Regions from separate parts of the Acidovorax sp. HDW3 genome, predicted to be linked through region 1. Evidence: predicted binding sites of a transcription regulator. Region 1 holds the regulator's gene; the other holds the start of a gene.
What was found. Region 1 encodes FNR, which switches genes on or off when oxygen is low (the NO sensors DNR and NnrR bind a similar motif). Its sites were predicted from a motif close to TTGATNNNNATCAA; they were not measured.
Positions count from the first base shown of each region.

Region 2: a site for FNR is predicted at 2,714-2,727, ahead of G7045_RS13975 (ribonucleoside triphosphate reductase). Genes of this name have one in related genera too.

Region 1 covers NZ_CP049885.1:1,082,363-1,087,341, forward strand. Annotated here, with positions in the region: gene ccoG (cytochrome c oxidase accessory protein CcoG) at 1-1,365, shown strand, start outside; gene G7045_RS04785 (FixH family protein) at 1,389-1,682, shown strand; gene fnr (fumarate/nitrate reduction transcriptional regulator Fnr) at 1,718-2,443, opposite strand; gene hemN (oxygen-independent coproporphyrinogen III oxidase) at 2,635-4,017, shown strand; gene G7045_RS04800 (sulfite exporter TauE/SafE family protein) at 4,092-4,745, shown strand; gene G7045_RS04805 (HD-GYP domain-containing protein) at 4,888-4,979, shown strand, end outside.
Region 2 covers NZ_CP049885.1:3,013,740-3,018,718, reverse strand. Annotated here, with positions in the region: gene G7045_RS13990 (threonine ammonia-lyase) at 1-383, opposite strand, end outside; gene norR (nitric oxide reductase transcriptional regulator NorR) at 470-2,038, opposite strand; gene G7045_RS13980 (hemerythrin domain-containing protein) at 2,189-2,623, shown strand; gene G7045_RS13975 (ribonucleoside triphosphate reductase) at 2,808-4,826, shown strand; gene nrdD (anaerobic ribonucleoside-triphosphate reductase) at 4,887-4,979, shown strand, end outside.

The DNA of each region.
Region 1 (4,979 bases):
TCTTTCTACGAAGCCCATAAAAAGGTGTACCCACGCTCCATCAGCGGTGTGTTTGCCCGCTGGCGCTGGGTGATGGTGTTTCTCACACAACTGGTTTTCTATGGCCTGCCCTGGCTGCAGTGGGGGCAGCGCCAAAGCGTGCTCTTTGATCTGGAGGCCAAGCGCTTTTACCTTTTTGGCTTGGTGCTGTACCCGCAGGACTTCATCTACCTGACGGCGCTGCTCATCATTTCGGCACTGGCCTTGTTCTTGTTCACCGCCGTCGCCGGGCGACTGTGGTGCGGTTTTGCCTGCCCGCAAACCGTGTACACCGAAATTTTCATGTGGATCGAGCACAAGGTTGAAGGCGACCGCAGTGCCCGGATGCGCTTGGACAACAACGGCTGGACGTTCGAGAAAGTCTGGAAAAAATCACTCAAACAGTTTCTCTGGATCGCCGTTTCGCTCTGGACCGGGTTCACCTTCGTCGGCTATTTCGTGCCGATCCGTGAGCTGGGAGGGGAACTGCTGGCCTTGCAGGGCGGTTGGCAGATCTTCTGGGTCGGCTTCTATGGTTTCATGACCTACGGCAACGCCGGCTTCTTGCGCGAGCAGGTGTGCAAATACATGTGCCCCTATGCGCGCTTTCAAAGCGCCATGTTCGATAACGACACCATGGTCGTGAGCTACGACCCGGCGCGTGGTGAACCGCGTGCTCCGCGCAAAAAAACTGCCGATTACAAGGCCGACGGCCTGGGTGACTGCATTGATTGCTCGTTGTGCGTGCAGGTATGCCCTACGGGCATTGATATCCGCGATGGCCTGCAGTACGACTGCATTGGCTGCGGTTTGTGCGTTGATGCCTGCAATACGGTAATGGACAAAATGGAGTATCCCCAGGGCCTCATCCGTTACACCACGCAAAACGGCGTTGCCAAGGGGTGGAGCGGGCGCCAGATGCTGCGTCGCGTACTGCGTCCACGTGTGCTGATTTATTCTGGGGTGTTGTTGGTCATTAGCGCGGCCATGATTGCTAGCCTGGCAATGCGCGTGCCTCTGAAGGTGGATGTGGTGCGCGATCGTGCTTCGCTCTCGCGCTTGGTGGCCGGCGGCAAGCTGGAAAACAGTTTCAGCCTGCAGGTCATGAATGCTACTGAGCAAATGCACCGCTATCGTATCTCTGCGGTTGGGCTCGATGGCCTGGAGGTGGCGTCTGAACCCGAGGTCGAGGTCGAGCCGGCGCAGTCACGCTGGGTGGCTACACGCTTGCAAATTCCGTACGGTTCGGCAGCGCCAGGATCGCACACTATTTATTTCAAGGTTGAAGCCTTGGATGCGGCCCATGTACAGGTGCAGGAAAAAGCAGTTTTCCTGGTACCACGTTGATTTTTTAAAGGATAAGAGCTGTTATGAGTACAACCCACAGCCCCGCCGCTGCCCTCTCGGTACCGCCGGCCCAGCCATGGTGGAAATATGGCCATGTGTGGATGCTGATTGCCGGCCCTGCCGTGGTCATCGTCGCTGGTTTCGTCACCCTGTGGCTGGCCGTGCGCCAGCCCGATCCGGTGATTTCTGAGGACTACTACCGCCAGGGGCTGGAGATCAACAAAACGCTGGCTTCACAAGGAGAAAAGGGCTTGACGCCGGCGATGCAGGGACGTAACCACGCCGCTACGCCGGCAGAGGATGCCGTTGGACGTTAAAGGAGGGGGCGAGAAGCGCGTGCTACCAGTAGTTTTTATTGGCAGGCTTGCTGGTTGTTCACCAAGCGCTTGAGGGCATCGGTGCTGAGGATTTTCACGTGGCGCTGTTTGACTTCGACGATGCCCTCTTCGACGAATTTGGAGAAGGTGCGGCTCACGGTTTCGAGCTTGAGCCCGAGGTAGCTACCGATTTCTTCACGCGTCATGCGCAGTACCAGTTCAGACTGCGAAAACCCCCGGGCGTGCAAGCGCTGCACCAGGTTGAGCAAGAAGGCGGCCAGGCGCTCTTCGGCGCGCATACTGCCCAGCAGCAGCATCACGCCGTGCTCGCGCACGATTTCGCGGCTCATGATCTTGTGCACGTGGCTTTGCAGTGCCGTGACCTCGCGCGAGAGCTCCTCGATGCGGTCAAACGGCATGACGCAGACCTCGGCATCCTCCAGGGCCACGGCATCGCAGGTATGGTGGTCGTTGACGATGCCGTCGAGACCGATGATTTCGCCCGCCATTTGAAAGCCGGTCACCTGGTCGCGCCCATCCTCCGTTGCCACGCAGGTCTTGAAAAAGCCGGTGCGAATGGCGTAGAGCGAGGTGAACGACTCGCCGTTGCGAAACAAGGTGCTGCCACGCTTGATCTTGCGCCGCGTTGCCACAACGTCATCGATACGCTGCAGCTGCTGTTCGTTCAGCCCCACGGGCATGCACAGTTCGCGCAAATTACAGTTGGAACAGGCAACTTTGATGGTGGATTGCAAATTCATGTCGGCAAAAGAGGCAGTGTGAGCCGCCCCGGGTGTCGCTAGGCTGGCAATGCAGGGCATTGTCGGATGTCATCAAATAGCTGACGAACATCAAATTGTCGCAGATGCGACAGTCACCTGTTAAATTGATAGAAGTCAAGATGAAGCAGTCAAGGGTAAGGCATATTACCCTGGCATGCAAGGAAACCCTTATGACCGTTATTACCCCCGAACTGCTGCAGCGCTTTGATGTCTCCGGGCCAAGGTACACCTCTTACCCTACCGCAGACCGTTTTGTTGAAGCGTTTGGCCAGGAGGAATATGCCCTGGCTCTGCAGCAGCGCAAGTTGGGCACAGCCGCCAAGGCGCTGCCGTTGTCGCTCTATGTGCACATTCCGTTCTGTGAATCGCTGTGCTACTACTGCGCCTGCAACAAAATCATCACCAAGCACCACGATCGTGCCGATGTTTACCTGCGCTACTTGGCGCGTGAGGTCGATTTGCACACTGCCCATTGCGGTGTCGGCCAGCATGTCAGCCAGTTGCACTTTGGTGGTGGAACGCCCACTTTCCTTTCGGACGAGGGGCTGCGCGAGCTCATGGGCATGCTGCGGCGCAGCTTCACCTTTGTGCCTGGGGGCGAGTATTCGATCGAGGTCGATCCACGCACCGTCACGCCCGAGCGCCTGGGTCTGCTGGCTGAACTGGGCTTCAACCGCCTGAGCTTTGGCGTACAGGATTTTGACCCTGAGGTACAAAAAGCCGTGCACCGCATCCAGCCGGCTGAGCAGGTGTTCGAGCTGGTGGCGGCGGCGCGTCAGATTGGTTTTGACTCGGTCAACGTCGATCTGATCTACGGCCTGCCGCGCCAGACGCCCGAATCGTTTGACCGCACCCTGGCTCAGGTGGCGCAGCTGCGCCCGGATCGGATTGCGCTTTATGCCTATGCCCACCTGCCCGAGCGTTTCAAGGCGCAGCGGCGCATCATTAACACCGAGCTGCCGCCGGCCTCGGCCAAGGTCAACATGCTGGCGCGTTCGCTCGCCGCCTTTATGGATGCAGGCTATGTCTATGTGGGCATGGATCACTTTGCCTTACCTGAAGACGCGCTGGCTGTTGCCAAGCGCCAGGGCCGCCTGCACCGCAACTTCCAGGGCTACAGCACCCAGCCTGATTGCGATTTGATCGCTCTGGGTGTCTCCGCCATTGGCAAGGTGGGCGCCACCTACAGCCAAAATGCCAAGACGCTGGAGGAATACTACGATTTCATCGACCAGGGTCGCCTGCCCGTGGTGCGTGGCCTGGCTCTCTCGCGTGACGACTTGGTGCGCCGCACCGTCATCATGGCGCTGATGTGTCAGGGCGAATTGTTGTTTGAGCCGATGGATTCGGCCTGGCTGATTGACTCGCGCAGCTACTTTGCCATCGAGCTGGAGCAGCTGCGCGAAATGCAGGGTCAGGGCCTGGTCGAGGTCAACGACGATGGCGTCAAGGTCACAGCCCTGGGCTGGTTCTTTGTGCGCGGTGTGGCCATGGTGTTTGACCGTTACCTGCAGGCGGACCGCAACCGCGCCCGTTTCTCGCGCATCATTTGAGAACTGTGCAGGGCCTGGCTTTCATCGGAACGGCGCTGCTCATGGGGCTCGCTGGCGGGCCGCATTGTCTGGCGATGTGTGCTGCGCCCTGTCATGCCGTCATCACGACGGGCAATGCACCGGCGCCAGAGCAGCAGACCTTGCAGTGGCTGCCGCAGCAGCGGGCGCAGCGCTGGCGCCGGGCGGTGCTGTTTCATACCGGTCGCCTGTTTGGCTATTCCCTGGCCGGAGCCTTGGCCGCGTGGGCTATGGCCAGCCTGGCCTGGCTAACGCAGCAAACCGGGGCTTTGCGCCCCCTGTGGGGCTTGAGCCACGTGGCCATGTTGGCCTGGGGTGTTTTGATGATGGCACAGGCACGCCAGCCAGCCTGGCTTGAAAATGCCGGGCGGGGGCTGTGGCGGCGCGTGCAGCCGCTGTTGGGGCGTCCTGGGGGAGTGTGGTTGGCGGGCAGTGGGTGGGCGTTCATGCCTTGTGGCCTGTTGTATTCGGCCCTGCTGGTGGCGGCATTGAGCAATGGGCCGCTGCAAGGGGCTTTGTCGATGGCGGGCTTTGCTGTGGGTAGCGGGCTGTGGTTGTTTGCTGGCCCCCTGCTGTGGGGGCAATTGCGCCAGCGCCTGAACCATTGGCGTGCCAGCTGGGGGACGCGCCTGGCAGGCTTGCTGCTGTTTGGTATTGCGGTCTGGGCCTTGTGGCAAGATCTGAGCCACAACGGCTCTTTGTGGTGCTGACGATGGCGCGAATTGGATGCGACAACCCAAAAGTGTATAGACACACGCGTGGCTCCGGCTTTGTCCTGCACGGGGCTAGGGTTGGCGATAATCCGCGCTGGTTTTTGGCCGCCCGGGCGCGTAAGTGTTGGGCGCGCGCGCAGTGAGTCATTCCGTTCTTATCCCCATTGGCCAATTGCGTATTGGCATGTTCGTCCAGCTTGATCTGGGTTGGATGAACCATCCGTTTCCCGT
Region 2 (4,979 bases), 1.2 Mb from region 1:
CGGGCGGCTTCGAGGGTGTCGCCGTGCAGCACCACCTCGGCGCCAAAGCCGCGCGTGCGCTCGACCTTGACCCCGGGCGTAAAGCGCGGCATGACGATGACGGCGCGCAGCCCCAGGCGCTGCGCGTGGTAGGCCACGCCCTGGGCGTGGTTGCCCGCGCTCATGGCGACGACGCCGCGCGCGCGCTCCTCGGGCGAGAGTTGGCTGAGCTTGTTGCAGGCGCCGCGCTCCTTGAAGGAGGCGGTGAACTGCAGGTTCTCGAACTTCAAAAACACCTGCGCGCCGACGATCTGCGACAGCGTCTGCGATTCGACGCAGGGGGTTTCGAGCACTTGGCCGCACAGGCGGGCGGCGGCGTCCTGGATGGTCTGGAGGGTGAGCATGGTCGGGCCATTGTGGCGCAGCCCTGTGGCTGCGTTGGTTTCATGGTCAAAAATGCTGCTAGCGCTTATAAAACAAGCGCTAGCAGCTATTGTTTTGATAGTGTTTCTTTCAGCCCCAGGCGCTTGGCGAGCTTGTGCAGATTGCTCGCGTCCAGCCCCAGGCTGCGCGCGGCCTGCGCCCAGTTGCCCTGGTGCTGCGCCAGGGCGGCGTGGATGTGCTGGCGCTGACAGGCTTGCACGGCCTGGTGCAGGCTGGGGGCGGCAGCGGTGGGGCTGGCGCGGTGGCTGGGGTTGATCGGGCTGCTGGGGGGGCTGGGCCCGGTGTCGAGATCGAGCAAGGCGGACTCGAGGGTGACGATGTCGCCCGGGTGTGCGCCCTGGCTCAGGGCCTTGAGCGCGGCGCGGCTGATGACGTGTTCGAGCTCGCGCACATTGCCCGGCCAGCGGTAGCGCGCCAGCGCCTCCTGCGCCGCCGGCGCCAGGCGCAGGCTGCGCAGGCCCAGGCGGGCGCGGTTGAGCTCCAGAAAGCGCCCGGCGAGCAGCAGCACGTCGCTGCCGCGCTCGCGCAGCGGCGGGATCGGCACCGGGTAGACCGAGAGGCGGTGGTACAAGTCGGCGCGAAAGCTGCCGGCGGCCACCTGCTCGCGCAGGCGCCGGTTGGTGGCGGCGAGGATGCGCACGTCCACATGCCGGGGCTGGTCGGCGCCCAGGCGCTGGATTTCGCCGTTTTGCAGCGTGCGCAGCAGCTTGGCCTGCACCGCCAGCGGCAGCTCGCCGACTTCGTCGAGGAACAAAGTGCCGCCATCGGCGGCCTCGAAGCGCCCCGGGCGCTCGGCCAGCGCGCCAGAAAAAGCGCCGCGTGCGTGGCCAAAGAGCTCGCTCTCGGCCAGCGACTCGGGCAGGGCGGCGCAGTTGACGTGCACCAGGGGCTTGTCTGAGCGCGGCGAATGGCGGTGCAGCCAGCGCGCAAACAGCTCCTTGCCCACGCCGGTCTCGCCCAGCAGCAGCACCGGCAGTTCGGAGCCGGCGACCACGCGCAGCTCGTGCAGCAGCTGCGTGAGGGCCGGGCTTTGGCCGACGATCTCGGCGTCGCCCGCCAGCGGCAGGGGCGTGTCGGCGCTGCTGGCGCGCGCGCTCGGCGCCAGGCGCAGCTGGCTGATCTCGCCATCGCGCTGCGCCATGCGCACCGCCGCCTGCACCAGCAGGGCGCAGTGCGCCAGCGCGCGGCGCTCGGCCGGGCCGAAGGTGCCGGTGCGCAGGGCGTCGAGCGTGAGCACGCCCCAGGGGCGCGCGTCCAGCCACAGCGCCACGCCCATGCAGTCGTGCACCGGCAGCGGCGCGCCGGGCAGGGCGTCGAGCAGGCCGTCGTAGGGGTCGGGCAGCTGGCTGTCCTTGTCAAAGCACAGCACCTCGCGCTGCGCCAGCAGGGCCGCCAGGCGTGGGTGCTGGTGCACGGCAAAGCGCCGCCCCAGGGCCTCGCCCACCAGGCCGTCGATGGCCACGGGGCGCAAAAACGATTCTTCCAGCCGCAGCAGCACCACCGCGCCGCAGTGAAAACGCGTGCGCAGCTGGCCCACCAGGCGCTGCAGGCGCTCAGCCGGGGCCAGGTCTTGGGACAGCTCGGCCAGCAGGTCGGGATCGACAAGGGTATTCATTACCCGATTATGGTTTAAACAACCGTTTTTGGCTGGGGTTGAAATGACCGTTATCTTGCCAATGCCTTGCTAAGTCATTGTTTTATGGTGTTTTTTGGGCTGGCATGGGGTTTGCGTTACTTGTGGTGACATGAACCCATAGGAACTGTGATGAACATCGACAAATTCAAGCACCAACACCTGGACATCCTCGCGCGCATCGACCATTTGCGCACCCTCACCCGCGCGGGCGTGATTGCCAACGCCGGGGCGTTGGCACAGGGCATCGTGGCCATCAGTGCTGTCATCAAGCTGCACCTCTCGGTGGAAGACCAGGCGCTGTACCCGGCGCTGCAGCGCAGCGACGACGCGGGCCTGGCGCGCCTGGGCCAGCGTTTTCAGCACGATATGGGGCCGATTGCCGCTGCCTTTGATGCCTTTGCCCGGCGCTGGAACACGGCCGCGCGCCTGTGTGCCGACGAGGCAGGCTTTCGCCGCGACGCCAACGACGTGCTGCGCCGCGTGTACGAGCGCATGAAGCACGAAGACCGGGACTTTTACCCCCGCATTGAAGCGGCACAGGAAACCGCCGCCGCCCAGCCCTAAAAACCCTGATCCTCTCGCGTCTTTAGACGCTTCTTGCTTGGGCCGCCCTTGGGGCGGCCCTTTTTTTGTCCGACGTAATTGCTCAGGTTTTTGCGTTAAATCAAATGCGGCAAACAACTACCTATGGTGTTTTGAGCTGTGGTTGCACACTACATGTAGTGTTTAATTTGCCTGGAGCTGCCGCATGTCCACCCCCGTCGCCACCTTGCCCCGTGACGTCATTGACCGCGATGGCGCGCGCGCCGCGTTCGATGCCGAGCGCATCGCCTCGGCCATCGCCCGCGCCGGCGCGGCCACCGGCGAGTTTGGCGTGGACGAGGCGCAGCTGCTCACCGCCCAGGTCACCAAGGTGCTGGGCCACCGTTTTCACGGCCAGGCGCCGACCATCGAGCAGATCCAGGACGTGGTCGAGCAGACGCTGATCGCCGCCAACCACCTGCAAACCGCCCGCGCCTACATCGCCTACCGCGAGCGCCACGCCACCTTGCGCGCCGACCGGCAGACGCTGGTGCATGTGGAGTCCTCCATCAATGAATACCTCTCGCGTGCCGACTGGCGTGTGAACGCCAACGCCAACCAGGGCTATTCGCTGGGCGGCCTGATCCTGAACGTGGCCGGCAAGGTCACGGCCAACTACTGGCTGTCGCATGTGTACGCGCCCGAGATCGGCGAGGCGCACCGAAGCGGCGACATCCACATCCACGACCTGGACATGCTCAGCGGCTACTGCGCCGGCTGGTCGCTGCGCACGCTGTTGCACGAGGGGCTCAACGGCGTACCCGGCAAGGTGGAAGCCGGCCCGGCCAAGCACATGAGCTCGGCCGTGGGGCAGATCGTGAACTTTCTCGGCACGCTGCAAAACGAGTGGGCGGGCGCACAGGCGTTCTCCTCGTTCGACACCTACATGGCGCCCTTTGTGCGCAAGGACGGCATGGACTACGCCGCCGTGCGCCAATGTATGCAGGAGTTGATCTACAACCTGAACGTGCCCTCGCGCTGGGGCACGCAGACGCCGTTCACCAACCTGACCTTCGACTGGACCTGCCCCGAGGACCTGCGCGAGCAGGTGCCGGTGATTGGCGGCGTGGAAATGCCGTTTTGCTACGGCGAGCTGCAGGCCGAGATGGACCTCATCAACCGTGCCTACATCGACGTGATGACCACGGGCGACGCCAAGGGCCGGGTGTTCACCTTCCCCATCCCCACCTACAACATCACGCCCGACTTCCCGTGGGAGAGCGAGAACGCCGCCGCGCTGTTCGAGATGACGGCCAAGTACGGCCTGCCCTACTTCCAGAACTTCATCAACTCGGAGCTGTCGCCCAACATGGTGCGCTCCATGTGCTGCCGCCTGCAGCTCGATTTGCGCGAGCTCTTGAAGCGCGGCAACGGCCTGTTCGGCAGCGCCGAGCAGACCGGCAGCCTGGGCGTGGTCACCGTCAACTGCGCGCGCCTGGGGTTTTTGCACGCGGGCGACGAGGCCGCGCTGCTGGCCGCGCTCGACCGCCTGCTCGAACTGGGCAAGCAAAGCCTGGAGGTCAAGCGCAAGCTCATCCAGGGCCTGATGGACCAGGGATTGTTCCCCTACACCAAACGGTATCTGGGCACGCTGCGCAACCACTTCAGCACCCTGGGCGTGAACGGCATCAACGAGATGGTGCGCAACTTCACCAAGGGCGAGCAGGACATCACCAGCGACTGGGGCCACCAGTTTGCCCTGCGCCTGCTGGACCATGTGCGCGCGCGCATCGTCACCTTTCAGGAAGAAACCGGCCACCTCTACAACCTGGAGGCCACGCCCGCCGAGGGCACGACCTACCGCTTTGCCAAAGAGGACAAAAAGCGCTGGCCCGCCATCCTGCAGGCCGGCAGCGAGGCCCAGCCCTACTACACCAACAGTTCGCAGCTGCCCGTGGGCTTTACCGACGACCCCTTCGAGGCGCTGCAGCGCCAGGAGCAGCTGCAGTCCAAGTACACCGGCGGCACCGTGCTGCACCTGTACATGGGCGAGCGCATCAGCAGCGGCGCCGCCTGCCGCGAGCTGGTCAAGCGCGCCTTGAGCAACTTCCGTCTGCCCTACATCACCATCACGCCCACCTTCTCCATCTGCCCCACGCACGGCTACCTGGAAGGCGAGCACAAGTTCTGCCCGAAGTGCGACGAGGAGCGCCTGGCAGAAAAGCGCCGCAAGATTGCGGCATAAAAACAGCCTGTAAGGCTTATGTATCAAGCGTCAATAGCTATCATTTTTGAAGGAAACACCATGAACGCCCTGAGCACCGTTGAAACCACCGCCCTGGCCGCTGCCGACGTGCAGCTGCAAGACAGCGAGCGCCAGCCCTGTGAAGTCTGGACC